One region of the Microbacterium triticisoli genome, then DNA from elsewhere that is predicted to be linked to it. Evidence: predicted binding sites of a transcription regulator. Region 1 holds the regulator's gene; each other region holds the start of a gene.
What was found. The regulator LexA, encoded in region 1, represses DNA repair genes until DNA is damaged. The targets are predictions, from matches to a motif close to TCGAACANNTGTTCGA.

Region 2: the regulator LexA is predicted to act here: its motif matches at 2,673-2,688, upstream of OED01_RS14035 (HNH endonuclease signature motif containing protein).
Region 3: the regulator LexA is predicted to act here: its motif matches at 1,586-1,601, upstream of recA (recombinase RecA).

Annotation. Positions count from the first base shown of each region.
Region 1 covers NZ_CP107546.1:2,117,674-2,121,700, forward strand. The annotation lists gene OED01_RS10485 (histidinol-phosphate transaminase) at 1-695, opposite strand, end outside; gene OED01_RS10490 (LysM peptidoglycan-binding domain-containing protein) at 751-1,110, opposite strand; gene lexA (transcriptional repressor LexA) at 1,394-2,080, shown strand; gene metE (5-methyltetrahydropteroyltriglutamate--homocysteine S-methyltransferase) at 2,141-4,027, opposite strand, start outside.
Region 2 covers NZ_CP107546.1:2,898,465-2,902,491, reverse strand. The annotation lists gene OED01_RS14040 (S8 family peptidase) at 1-2,517, shown strand, start outside; gene OED01_RS14035 (HNH endonuclease signature motif containing protein) at 2,698-3,945, shown strand.
Region 3 covers NZ_CP107546.1:1,330,828-1,334,854, forward strand. The annotation lists gene pgsA (CDP-diacylglycerol--glycerol-3-phosphate 3-phosphatidyltransferase) at 1-341, shown strand, start outside; gene OED01_RS06545 (CinA family protein) at 338-820, shown strand; gene OED01_RS06550 (helix-turn-helix domain-containing protein) at 983-1,291, shown strand; gene OED01_RS06555 (DUF3046 domain-containing protein) at 1,310-1,534, shown strand; gene recA (recombinase RecA) at 1,800-2,846, shown strand; gene OED01_RS06565 (regulatory protein RecX) at 2,846-3,655, shown strand; gene miaB (tRNA (N6-isopentenyl adenosine(37)-C2)-methylthiotransferase MiaB) at 3,696-4,027, shown strand, end outside.

The sequences.
Region 1 (4,027 bases):
ACCCTGGCGCCGGCGAACGCGAACGCCTTGCTCATCGTGCGCGACACCGCCAGCCGCGGGCGTCCGTCGAGCAGCGTCAGCGCGGAAGGCGCGTCACGGGGCGCGAACTCCTGATAGGCCTCGTCCACGACGACCACGCCACGGGATGCCTCGTACACCGCCTCGACGACATCCAGGCCGAGGGGGGTGCCGGTCGGATTGTTCGGCGAGCACAGCAGGACGATGTCGGGGTCAGCAGCCGCCACCTGCTCGGCGGCCTCCTCCGCGGACAGCGTGTAATCGGGCTGCCGCGTCCCGGCGACCCAGGTCGACCCCGTTCCCTGTGTGATGAGCGGATACATCGAATACGTCGGCGCGAACCCGAAAGCCGTGCGCCCCGGCCCGCCGAAGGCCTGGGCGATGTGCTGCAGAACCTCGTTCGAACCGTTGCCCGCCCAGATCCGGTCTGCGGACAGTCCGTGCCCGAGGTACTCCGCGAACCCCTCGCGCAGCGTCGTGAACTCCCGATCCGGGTAGCGGTTCACATCGCGCAGTGCGACGGCGATGTCGTCGAGGATGTCGCTGGCGACAGCATCCGGAACGGGATGCGTGTTCTCGTTGACGTTCAGGGCCACCGGCAGCGGAGCCTGCGGAGCGCCGTACGGGGTGAGCCCGCGGAGGTCGTCACGGAGCGGGAGATCGTCGAGGGAGGTCATCCATCCCATGCTACCGAGACGGCTCTATACGGCCGTGTCGATGTGACGAATCGTCTCAGCTCTCGTAACCCGCTGGGATGGCCAACTCGTCGCCGATCATCAGTGCGCCGCCCTCGAGCAGGTTCAGCCGCTGCAGAGCATCGACGACCTCACGCGGATCGGCCGCCGGAGCGATCTCCTCTGCGATCGACCACAGGGTGTCGCCGGGCATCACGGTCACCGTCTCGAACGACGTGACCACCTCTTCACCCCCGGCGTACGCGGAGCCGCCGCTGAGCGCTGCGAAGGCGAGACCGACGGCGAGAGGGAGCGCAGCCAGGGCGAGCAGCACCCGGCGTCCGCGCGTCGTCAGCCGCAGCCGCGTGGCTGCCGCAGACGGACGGATGGACGGTGCCGTGACGGTGATGCTGCTCATGATCGCTGCTCCTCGTGCTCCCTCTCCCGATCGGGAGAACTTGGCGTAGCGTTCGCATTCCCCGCTCGGCCGGGAGCGGGGGATGCGAAGCTACGTACCGAATGTATCTTCGATTTCGAATCTCTGTCAAGCATTTTTCGAAACCTTTCCGTCGAATCGTCCGACACGCTCGAACAGATCTTCCCCGAACCGGGGAACCTCGGATACGGTTTCGCTAACGACACCTCACCACGGGCCTCCGACATCGCCGCCGGGGCACCCGATCGGCAACCAAGGAGCAGCCATGAGCGACGCAACAGCCCCCGGCACCGAGGCACCGCGCACTCGTCGACGCAAGAGCCTCAGCGCCAAGCAGATGGCCATCCTCGAGGTGATCCAGACCTCGATCGCCCGGCACGGGTATCCGCCGAGCATGCGGGAGATCGGCGATGCCGTCGGCCTCAAGTCCCTCTCCAGCGTCACCCACCAGCTCGGTCAGCTCGAGCTCAGCGGCTACCTGCGCCGGGATCCCGGCAAGACCAGGGCCATGGAGGTCCTCATCGACCTCCCCGGCTCGGGTACCGAGAACCCCGCTGACACCGCTCCCCCGGTCGGCGACGCCGCCCTGGTCCCGCTCGTGGGACAGATCGCCGCCGGTGTGCCGATCACCGCCGAACAGCAGGTCGAGGAGATCTTCCCCCTGCCTCGTCAGCTCGTCGGCAAGGGTGACCTGTTCATGCTCAAGGTGAACGGCGAGTCGATGATCGACGCCGCCATCTGCGACGGCGACTGGGTCGTGGTGCGCACGCAGAACACCGCCGAGAACGGCGAGATCGTCGCCGCGATGCTCGACGACGAGGCGACGGTCAAGACGTTCCGTCGACGCGATGGACACACCTGGTTGCTCCCCCGGAACTCCGCGTTCGAGCCGATCCCCGGCGACGACGCGACGGTGCTCGGCAAGGTCGTGGCGGTGCTTCGGGCCGTGTGATCCGCGTGGACGAGAACGGCCGCTCCCGATCGGGAGCGGCCGTTCTGCTGCGACAGGACGTCAGACGGCGACCGACACGTCCTCGCGGACGCGACGCGTGGCCTCGACGATGTTGCGCAACGACGCGGTGGTCTCGTCGTAGCCGCGGGTCTTCAGACCGCAGTCCGGGTTTACCCACAGCTGACGGTTCGGGATCTCCGCGGCCGCGCGACGCAGCAGCGCCTCGATCTCGTCCGTGGAGGGAACGCGCGGCGAGTGGATGTCGTACACGCCGGGGCCGATGCCATGGTCGAAGCCGACCGCGGAGATGTCGTCCACGACGTCCATGCGGCTGCGAGCAGCCTCGATCGACGTCACATCGGCGTCGAGAGCGCGGATCGCATCGATCACGACGCCGAACTCCGAATAGCAGAGGTGCGTGTGGATCTGGGTCGCCGCGACGGCGCCGCCGGTGGCGAGGCGGAACGAGTCCACGGACCACTTCAGGTACGCCGGCTGGTCGGCCTGCTTGAGCGGCAGCAGTTCGCGCAGCGCCGGCTCGTCGACCTGGATGATCTCGATGCCGGCCGACTCGAGATCGGCGATCTCCTCGCGCAGGGCCAGAGCGACCTGGTTGGCGGTCTCCCCGAGCGGCTGGTCATCGCGGACGAACGACCACGCCAGGATCGTGACCGGACCGGTCAGCATGCCCTTCATGTGCTTGGACGTGCGTCCCTGTGCGTAGGTCGACCAGTCCACCGTGATCGGAGCGGGACGCGACACGTCGCCCCACAGGATCGACGGACGCGTCGCGCGGGACCCGTAGGACTGCACCCAGCCGTTCTCGGTCACGGCGAAGCCGTCCAGGTTCTCGGCGAAGTACTGCACCATGTCGTTGCGCTCCGGCTCACCGTGCACGAGGACATCGAGACCGAGCTCCTCCTGCAGCGCCACGACGCTGTCGATCTCGGCACGCAGGAACTCCTGGTACTCCGCCTCGGTGATCTCACCGCGCGTGAACCGAGCGCGAGCACGGCGGATGTCTCCGGTCTGCGGGAACGACCCGATGGTCGTGAGCGGGAGCGCAGGTAGACCGAGAGCCTCCTCCTGCGCCGCCTCGCGCTCCGCGTACGAGACACGCGAGAAGTCGGCGTCCGACAGGGTGCGCGCTCGGACGGCGCCGTCGCGCACACCAGGAGCCGACAGACGGTCGGCGAGAGCCGCGGATGCCGCGTCGAGCTCCGTCTGGATGGCAGCGCGGCCCTGATCGAGACCCCGCGCCAGCGTCACGACCTGCGCGACCTTCTGGTCGGCGAACGCGAGCCAGGAGACGAGACGGCTGTCGAGCTTCGACTCGTCCTCGACGTCGTGCGGCAGGTGCAGCAACGAGGTCGAGCTCGACGCCGCGACCTGCGCCGCGCCGAGGGCCCGCAGCGCCTCGAGCTTGTCGAACGCCGCCGCGAGATCCCCGCGCCAGATGTTGTGACCGTCGACCACGCCGCCGACGAGCACCTTGTCCGCAAGCCCTTCGGCGGCAGCCGGCACGGAGCCGCGGATCAGGTCGACCGCGATGGCCTCGATCGGGGCCGCGGCGAGCACGGGGAAGACGGCGTCGAGCGCGGCATACGGTGCCGCGACGAGGATCGCCGGGCGGTCGGTCGCGCCGCCGAGCACCGCGAGCGCACGCTCGGCTGCGGCCGAGAGCTGCGCCGTCGAGGCAGGAAGCGACTCGCTGACCAGAGCCGGCTCGTCGATCTGGACCCACTGGGCACCCGCCGCGCGCAGACGTGCGAGCAGTTCGACGTAGACAGGGAGCACGTCCTCGAGACGGGACAGCGGGTCGAAGCCCTCCGGAGCGTCGTCCGACGCCTTCGCCAGTGCGAGGAGCGTCACCGGTCCGACGATCACCGGACGGGTGACGAAGCCCGCCGCGGCGGCCTCGGAGACCTCGCGGACGAGGCGGTCGCT
Region 2 (4,027 bases), 780 kb from region 1:
GACAGCGCGGGCGAGGGTGTCGTCGTGGGCGTCATCGACACCGGCATCGCGCCGGAGAACCCGGCTTTCGCGGGCGACAAGCTCAAGAAGAAGGACCACAAGAAGAGTGCGGGGCAGCCATACAGCGACAAGACCCACGTCTACTACGAGAAGTCCGACGGCGGCACGTTCCGCAGCCCGATCGTGACGGGCCAGGAGTGGGACAAGCAGGCGTACTCGACGAAGCTCATCGGTGCGCAGTACTTCTCCTCCGGTGCCGAGGCGGCCGGTTTCGACTTCCAATACGACTACCTCTCGCCGCGTGACGGCGACGGGCACGGTTCGCACACCGCCAGCACGGCGGCCGGCAACTTCGGCGTCCCGGCATCCGTGTCGGGTGTCGACTTCGGCACGATCTCCGGCGTCGCCCCCGCGGCCAAGGTGGCCGCGTACAAGGCCTGCTACGTCGGTCCTGACGTGACGGTCACCACCGACGACATCTGCGCGCTGAGCGACCTGATCGCGGCGATCGACCAGGCCGTCGCGGATGGCGTCGACGTGATCAACTACTCGATCGGCGGCGGCGCGGCCACCACCGTGCTCGCACCGGACGACATCTCGTTCTTCAACGCGGCAGCGGCCGGTGTGTTCGTCTCGGTGAGCGCGGGCAACGACGGCCCTGACGCGGCCACCGCCGACCACGCTTCGCCCTGGTACACGACCGTCGCGGCATCCACCATCCCGACCTGGGAGGGCACCGTCACGTTCGACGGGTTCGCCGAGGCCGGCGCCAGCGTCTCGGTTCCGTTCGGCGAGACCGTCACCGGTCCGTCGATCTACGCCGGCGACGCCGCCGCAGCCGAGGGCGCGGCGCTGTGCCTCCCCGGCAGCCTCGACCCCGCGAAGGTCGCCGGACACATCGTGGTCTGCGACCGCGGGGAGAACGCGCGTGCCGAGAAGTCGCAGGTCGTGAAGGATGCCGGGGGCATCGGCGTCGTCCTCGTGAACGTCCCTGGTGGGGCGGACTCGCTCGACAACGACTTCCACGTCGTGCCGACCGTGCACCTCGGATCCGTGCACCGTGCCGCGGTCCTCGCCTACGTGCAGGGCGGCGCCGATCGACCCATCACGCTGGTCGGTGAGAACACCACGGGTGAGGAGACTCCGACGCCGCAGATCGCCGGCTTCTCGAGCCGTGGCCCGACTTACGCCGATGGCACGGACGTCATGAAGCCCGACATCGCCGCACCGGGTGTCGCGATCCTCGCGGCGACCCACAACGCGGCCGGGGCGGAGCCGACCTTCGGCATCCTGTCCGGAACGTCGATGGCTGCACCGCACATCGCCGGTCTCGGCGCCCTGTACCTGTCGGAGCGACCGAACGCCGCTCCGTCGGAGATCAAGTCCGCGATGATGACGACCGCGTCGAACACCGTGAAGGGCGATGGATCGGAGAACACCGACCCGTTCGAGCAGGGCGCAGGCCAGGTCGAACCGACCCGCTTCTTCGAGCCGGGGATGCTGTACCTCAACGGCCCGGCCGACTGGGCGGCGTTCCTCGAGGGGAAGCAGCTCGCGGAGTTCGACGGCATCGACCCGATCGACGGCAGCAACCTCAACCTCGCGTCCATCTCGATCGGCACGCTGACCAGCGCGCAGACCGTGACACGGACCGTCACCTCGACCGCCGCCGGAACCTACACGGCGTCCGCTGACGTCCCCGGTCTGGACGTCACGATCGAGCCGTCCACGCTCACCTTCGGCGGCGCGGGGGAGACCGCGACCTTCACGGTCACGGTCGACAACGCCGGCGCTCCTGTCGAGCAGTGGGCGACAGGTTCGCTCACCTGGTCGGGCGAGGGCCGCGATGTCCGTTCGCCGATCGCGGTGTTCCCGGTGACGGCTGACGCTCCGGCCGAGGTCGTCGGCACCGGAGTCGACGGCAGTGCCACGGTCGAGGTCACGCCCGGTCTGACCGGCGACCTGCCGCTCGCGCTGTCGGGTCTCACGCCGTTCGAGCTGCTGGTCGACGAGGCCAACCCCGTCGAGGGGCACTCGGGCGACGAGAACTCCGGCGACGCGAACAAGAACGTGTCCTGGATCGTCGACGTCCCCGAGGGCACCACGCTCTCGCGCTTCGACCTGGACTCGTCGGATGACGCGGGCAGCGACCTCGACCTCACGGTCTACCGTGTCGTCAGCCCGGACGACCTGCGCTACTACCAGTCATGGCAGTCGGCGTCGGGCTCGGCGGACGAGCGGGTCACGATCGCGGCTCCCACCGCTGGCACGTACCGCGTGGTCGCGAACGTGTACTCCACCACCGGCCCGATGACGTGGGACATGACCTACGCCAACGTGCAGCCGGAGGGTGAGGGCGCCTTCACGGCGACCCCGAACCCGCTGGATGCGGTACGCGGCGAGAAGACCAGCTACGACGTGTCGTGGTCGGGTCTGACCGCCGGGATGCGCTACCTCGGCGTCGTGCAGTACGGCGACTCCGACGTGCGCTCGGTCGTCACGGTCGACGCGCAGTAGGCGAACAGGACGGGGCGGATGCTGCGGCATCCGCCCCGTTCCGCTGCCTGGGGCGTTCGTGAGCGAGCGTCTCCTCTTCCTCGTTGAGCGAGCGGAGCGAGCCGAACGCCCGCATCCCGGTTGTCCACATCCCCGCCCACACCTCTTGTTACTCTTCGTACATATGTTCTAAACTGAAGCATGGCATTCATCACGGGGACGCGGGCCGATCGCGAGGCCGAGTTGCTGGATGCGTTCGAGTCGGTGAATGCGCAGATCGCATCGTTGCAGGCAGAGCGGGCGCGGTTGCTGGCGGAGCGGTTCGACATCCTGCTGGAGGAGGATCCGTTCGGCACGCCGCATCACGAGATTGCGGTGCGTTCGCTGACGGCCGAGCTCGCCGCCGCATCGCGCCTGTCGACCGGGACGGTGACCGGGATGCTGCATCGTGCGCACACTCTCACCCGCGAGTTCCCAGAGGTGTGGCGGGCTCTGCGGGATGGGGCGATCACGTCCCGGCATGCGGACGCGATCCTGCAGGGCGCCTCGGCCCTGTCCACACGGTCGGGTGCGGAGCTGGCCGAGTATCAGGGGCGGGCGCTCGAGATCGCGGTCTCCGAGAGCCCCGGCCGCACCCTGACCATGGTGAAGGCAATCGCCGCGTCCATCGCGCCGACCACGGTCGCCGAACGGTACCGGCAGGCGCTGTCGTCCCGGCAGGCCCGAACGTATCCGCTCGACGACGGCATCTCCCAGCTCGTGCTCTCCGGCCCGGAGTACCTCATCCAGGCCGCCTACGACCGCGCGACCGAGACCGCCACGCAGATCATCGCCCAACGCCCCACGATCGGGCCGGCCGAGAACGACGACCGCACCCTCGACCAGATCCGCGCCGACGTCATGCTCGAACTGCTCCTCGCGAGCGAACTCGGCAGTGCCACCGGCGCCCCGGCCGAAGCGATCCGCGCAACCATCCAGGTCACGATCGCCGCCACCACCCTCGCCGGCGACGACGACAAGATGGCCCACCTCGACGGATTCGGGCCGATGCTCCCCGAACACGTCCGCCCCCTCGCCGCACGCGCCCCGCAGTGGACACGCTTGTTCCTCGACCCGGCCGGAATGCTCACCATCACCGACACGTACACCCCCTCCGCATCGATGAAACGCTACCTCCGCGCCCGCGATCAGCGCTGCCGGTTCCCCGGCTGCCAACGCACCGCACGACGCTGCCAGATCGACCACAACCACGACCACGCCAAAGGCGGGGCCACCGAACTCTGCAACCTGTGCTGCTTCTGCGTCAACCACCACACCCTGAAACACCCCGACCTGCCCGACCGACACCGATGGTCCGTCACCCAGCTCCCCAACGGCGTCATCGCCTGGACAAGCCCGATGGGATGCACTTACATCGACGAACCCCCACCACGCGTCATGTTCACCTGAAGATCAGTGCGCCCAGGCGCCAAAGCGATCGCGCCCGGGACCCGGCGCAGCCGGCAGGCGATCCAGGCTTCCGACCACATCG
Region 3 (4,027 bases), 790 kb from region 1:
TGCTCACCGGGGCCGGGTTCGTGGGTCTCGCGATCCTCGGCGAGTGGCCGTGGTGGGTCGTGATCATCATCCTGGTGCGCGAGTGGGGCATCACGGTGCACCGTTTCGTCGTCGCCAAGCAGCACATCGTCGCCGCGGCGTGGATGGGCAAGATCAAGACCGCACTGCAGGGTGTGACGCTCGGATGGTGGTTGCTGCCGCTGCAGGAGTTCATCGGCTTGGACTGGTGGACCGGCATCGGCACCGCGCTCATGTACGCGACTCTGCTGCTGACGGTGCTCAGCGGCATCGACTACGTCGTCGCTCAGGTGCGCGGCTCTCGATCGGCGGATGCCGCATGACCAAGGCATCGGAGCTGGTCGCGCTGCTGATCGATCGCGGATGGACCCTTGGTATCGCGGAGTCGCTCACCGGGGGAGCGGTGAGCTCCGCCATCGTCGCGGTACCCGGCGCCTCGGCAGTTCTCAACGGCGCCGTGGTCGCGTACGCGACACCCGTCAAGCACACGGCGCTCGGGGTGGATGCCGGCCTGCTCGAAGAGCACGGACCGGTGCACCCGCGGGTGGCCGAGGAGATGGCCGACGGGGTGCGCGAGACGGTGTCCGTCGAAGGACGACCGGCCGACGTCGGGATCTCGACGACAGGCATCGCCGGTCCGGCATCACCGGACGGGCAGCCGGTCGGAACGGTGCACGTGGGGGTCGCGACGCCGGCGGGGGTGCACTCGGTCGCGTTCCGGTTCGGGGGCGACCGCGAGGAGATCCGTCGTCAGTCCGTCGACGCCGCGATCTCGGCGGCCCTCCGCGCACTGCAGGAATAGGACCGGCCTCGCCGGGGTTGTCACTGGTGTGATGAATGCCCGGGCTGCTGCGCTCACAACCGAACCACAGAAATCAACGCTAGTTTTTTCCATAGCCGGTCGGGTTAGACTGGCGATCCGCTCGGCGTCGAACTCGGCGACGGGGAACGAGAGGAGGTTCCGATGATTCTTGTACGCCAGGAGATCGGCGATGTATTGAGGGACTTCCGCCTCCAGAAGGGGCGCACGCTCCGCCAGGTGGCGAGCAAGGCCTCTGTGGCGCTCGGCTACCTCAGTGAGGTGGAGCGCGGTCAGAAAGAGGCTTCGAGCGAGATCCTCGCCTCGGTCGCCGAAGCGCTCGACGTTCCCATCTCCACTATCATGCGTGAGGTCGGCGACCGCATCTCGGTGCTCGAAGGCCTGCAGGTGTTCCCGGATGTCGTTCCGGACGACCTGGTCGCCTCGATCGAGCCCGAACTCTCGCTGCACTGACACGGGCTGCCGCTCTCGATGCGACGGAGTGAGTTCCTGCGTGCCGTCGAGGCGGAGTTCGGCGCGCGATCCGCGTCGCTCGTCGACGATCTGGTCCTGGGCGCGGTGGGCTCGCGCACGGCGTCCGAGGCTCTTGCCGCCGGTGTGCCGCCTCGTGACATCTGGCTCGCGCTCTGTGAGGAGACGGACGTCCCGGTCGAACGCCGTCATGGCGTCGGGCGCCTGGAGCCGCGGCGGGGCTGACCCGCACCGTCTTGCCGGCGTAGCGATCTTCGATCGGGATTCGGCGTGTCGTCGAAGATCTGTTCGAGATGCGCGTATCGTTCTGCACAAGTGGTGAACAGCCCATCTTTTCCACAGTTCTCGGGACCCTGCGATGCGATGTCGGAGGCCCCGCCTACCGTGGGGGACATGGCGCAAAGCCATACGCCTTGTCGGAGAGTCGACCCATCCAGGGGAGGCCGCGACAGCCTACAGGCGGCAGCAGCGCGAACAGAAGGAGCACGTCATGCCATCACCCGCAGACCGCGAGAAGGCCCTCGAATCGGCCCTCGCCCAGATCGACCGCCAGTTCGGAAAGGGCTCGGTCATGCGACTGGGCAGCGACGAGCGCGCGCCTGTCGAGGTCATTCCCACCGGCTCCATCGCGCTGGATGTCGCGCTCGGCGTCGGTGGGCTGCCCCGCGGACGCATCATCGAGATCTACGGCCCCGAGTCCTCCGGTAAGACCACTCTGACCCTGCATGCGATCGCGAACGTGCAGCGTCAGGGCGGCATCGCCGCGTTCGTCGACGCAGAGCACGCGCTCGACCCCGACTACGCGAAGAAGCTCGGCGTCGACATCGACGCGCTGCTGGTGTCCCAGCCGGACACCGGCGAGCAGGCGCTCGAGATCGCGGACATGCTGGTGCGGTCGGGCGCGATCGACCTCGTCGTCATCGACTCCGTCGCCGCGCTCGTGCCCCGCGCCGAGATCGAGGGCGAGATGGGTGATTCGCACGTCGGTCTCCAGGCGCGCCTGATGTCGCAGGCGCTCCGCAAGCTCACCGGTGGTCTCAACCAGACCAACACGACCATGATCTTCATCAACCAGCTGCGTGAGAAGATCGGCGTCTTCTTCGGATCCCCGGAGACCACGGCCGGCGGTAAGGCGCTGAAGTTCTACGCCTCGGTCCGCCTGGACATCCGTCGTATCGAGACGCTGAAGGACGGTACGGAGGCGGTCGGAAACCGCACGCGCGTGAAGGTCGTCAAGAACAAGATGGCTCCGCCGTTCAAGCAGGCGGAGTTCGACATCCTCTACGGCATCGGCATCTCCCGCGAAGGCAGCCTGATCGACTTCGGCGTGGAGCACGGCATCGTGAAGAAGTCGGGCTCCTGGTACACCTACGACGGTGACCAGCTCGGCCAGGGCAAGGAGAACGCGCGTACGTTCCTCCTCAACAACCCCGACATCGCGCGGACGATCGAGACGCAGATCAAGCAGAAGCTGGGCATCGGCGGTGCCGCGGCTTCTGAGGCTGCGGATGAGCTCGCTCAGCGCCGCCCGGCCTGATGACCGGTGAGATCGGGGGCGAGGACGGCCTCGCCCCCGTGATCCCGCTGTTCGGTCGGGAGGCAGCGCCAGAACGGCCGGCGAAGCGCCGGTCCGAGGCCGTCGAGGGTCCTCCTGCCGCCGAATCCTGGCATCCGACATGGGCCGGCGGAGACGACGCCGATTCCGGTACGCCGAGTGCACAGCATCCCGCCTACCGGGGCGAAGCCCGCGCCACCCCGAAACTGAGGGCGTTGCGCCCGCACCAGAGCGAGGCGGCCGCCGACAGCGGCGACACGCTGGACGCCGACAGCATCCGTGAGAAGGCCGAAGAGACGCTCGTGCGCAAGCTCCGCACACGCTCGCTCTCGATCGCGGAAGCACGGGCTGTGCTGAAGGGGTATGAGCTCCAGGGGCAGCGGATCGAGGCCGCGCAGATCGACGACGTCATCGATGACTTCTGTCGCCGCGGATACCTGGACGATGCGATCCTGGCCGGTCATCTCGTGACCTCCGGGGTGGAGCGCAAGGGCCAGGGCCGCGTCGCGCTCAGTCGTGCACTCGCCCAACGCGGCATCCCTCGTGACGTCATCGATGCAGCTCTGGACGAGCTGCCGGATGACGACGCCGAACGCGCGCTCGATTTCGCCCGAACGAAGGCGAGATCCCTCGCACGGCTCGACGACGACACCGCTCTGCGGCGCCTGGTCGGGCAGCTGGCACGTCGGGGCTACAACGGCGCGGTCGCGATGAAGGCGGCCAAGACGGCGCTGGCGGAGAACGGCTCAGGAGGTCCCGGCGGCGGCGTCCGGTTCGTCGACTCCGACTGAGGCCCGGGCAGCGATCGGCCGCTCGTACAATGGGAAGATCATGACTACTCCGCGCAGCGAACCGACGATCATCGCGCCCTCCTCTGCGGCTACCGGCGACGACGGACGACAGCGCTCCTACGAGGTGCGCACCTTCGGTTGTCAGATGAACGTGCACGACTCCGAGCGTCTCTCCGGATCCCTGGAGAGCGCCGGCTACATCAAGGCAGCAGTCGGCGAGGAAGCCGACGTCGTCATCATCAACACGTGCGCGGTCCGTGACAACGCTGCGGGCAAGCTGTACGGAACGCTCGGGCACCTGAAGAGCCGTAAGGACAAGCACGAGGGCATGCAGATCGCCGTGGGCGGCTGCCTCGCGCAGATGGACAAGGA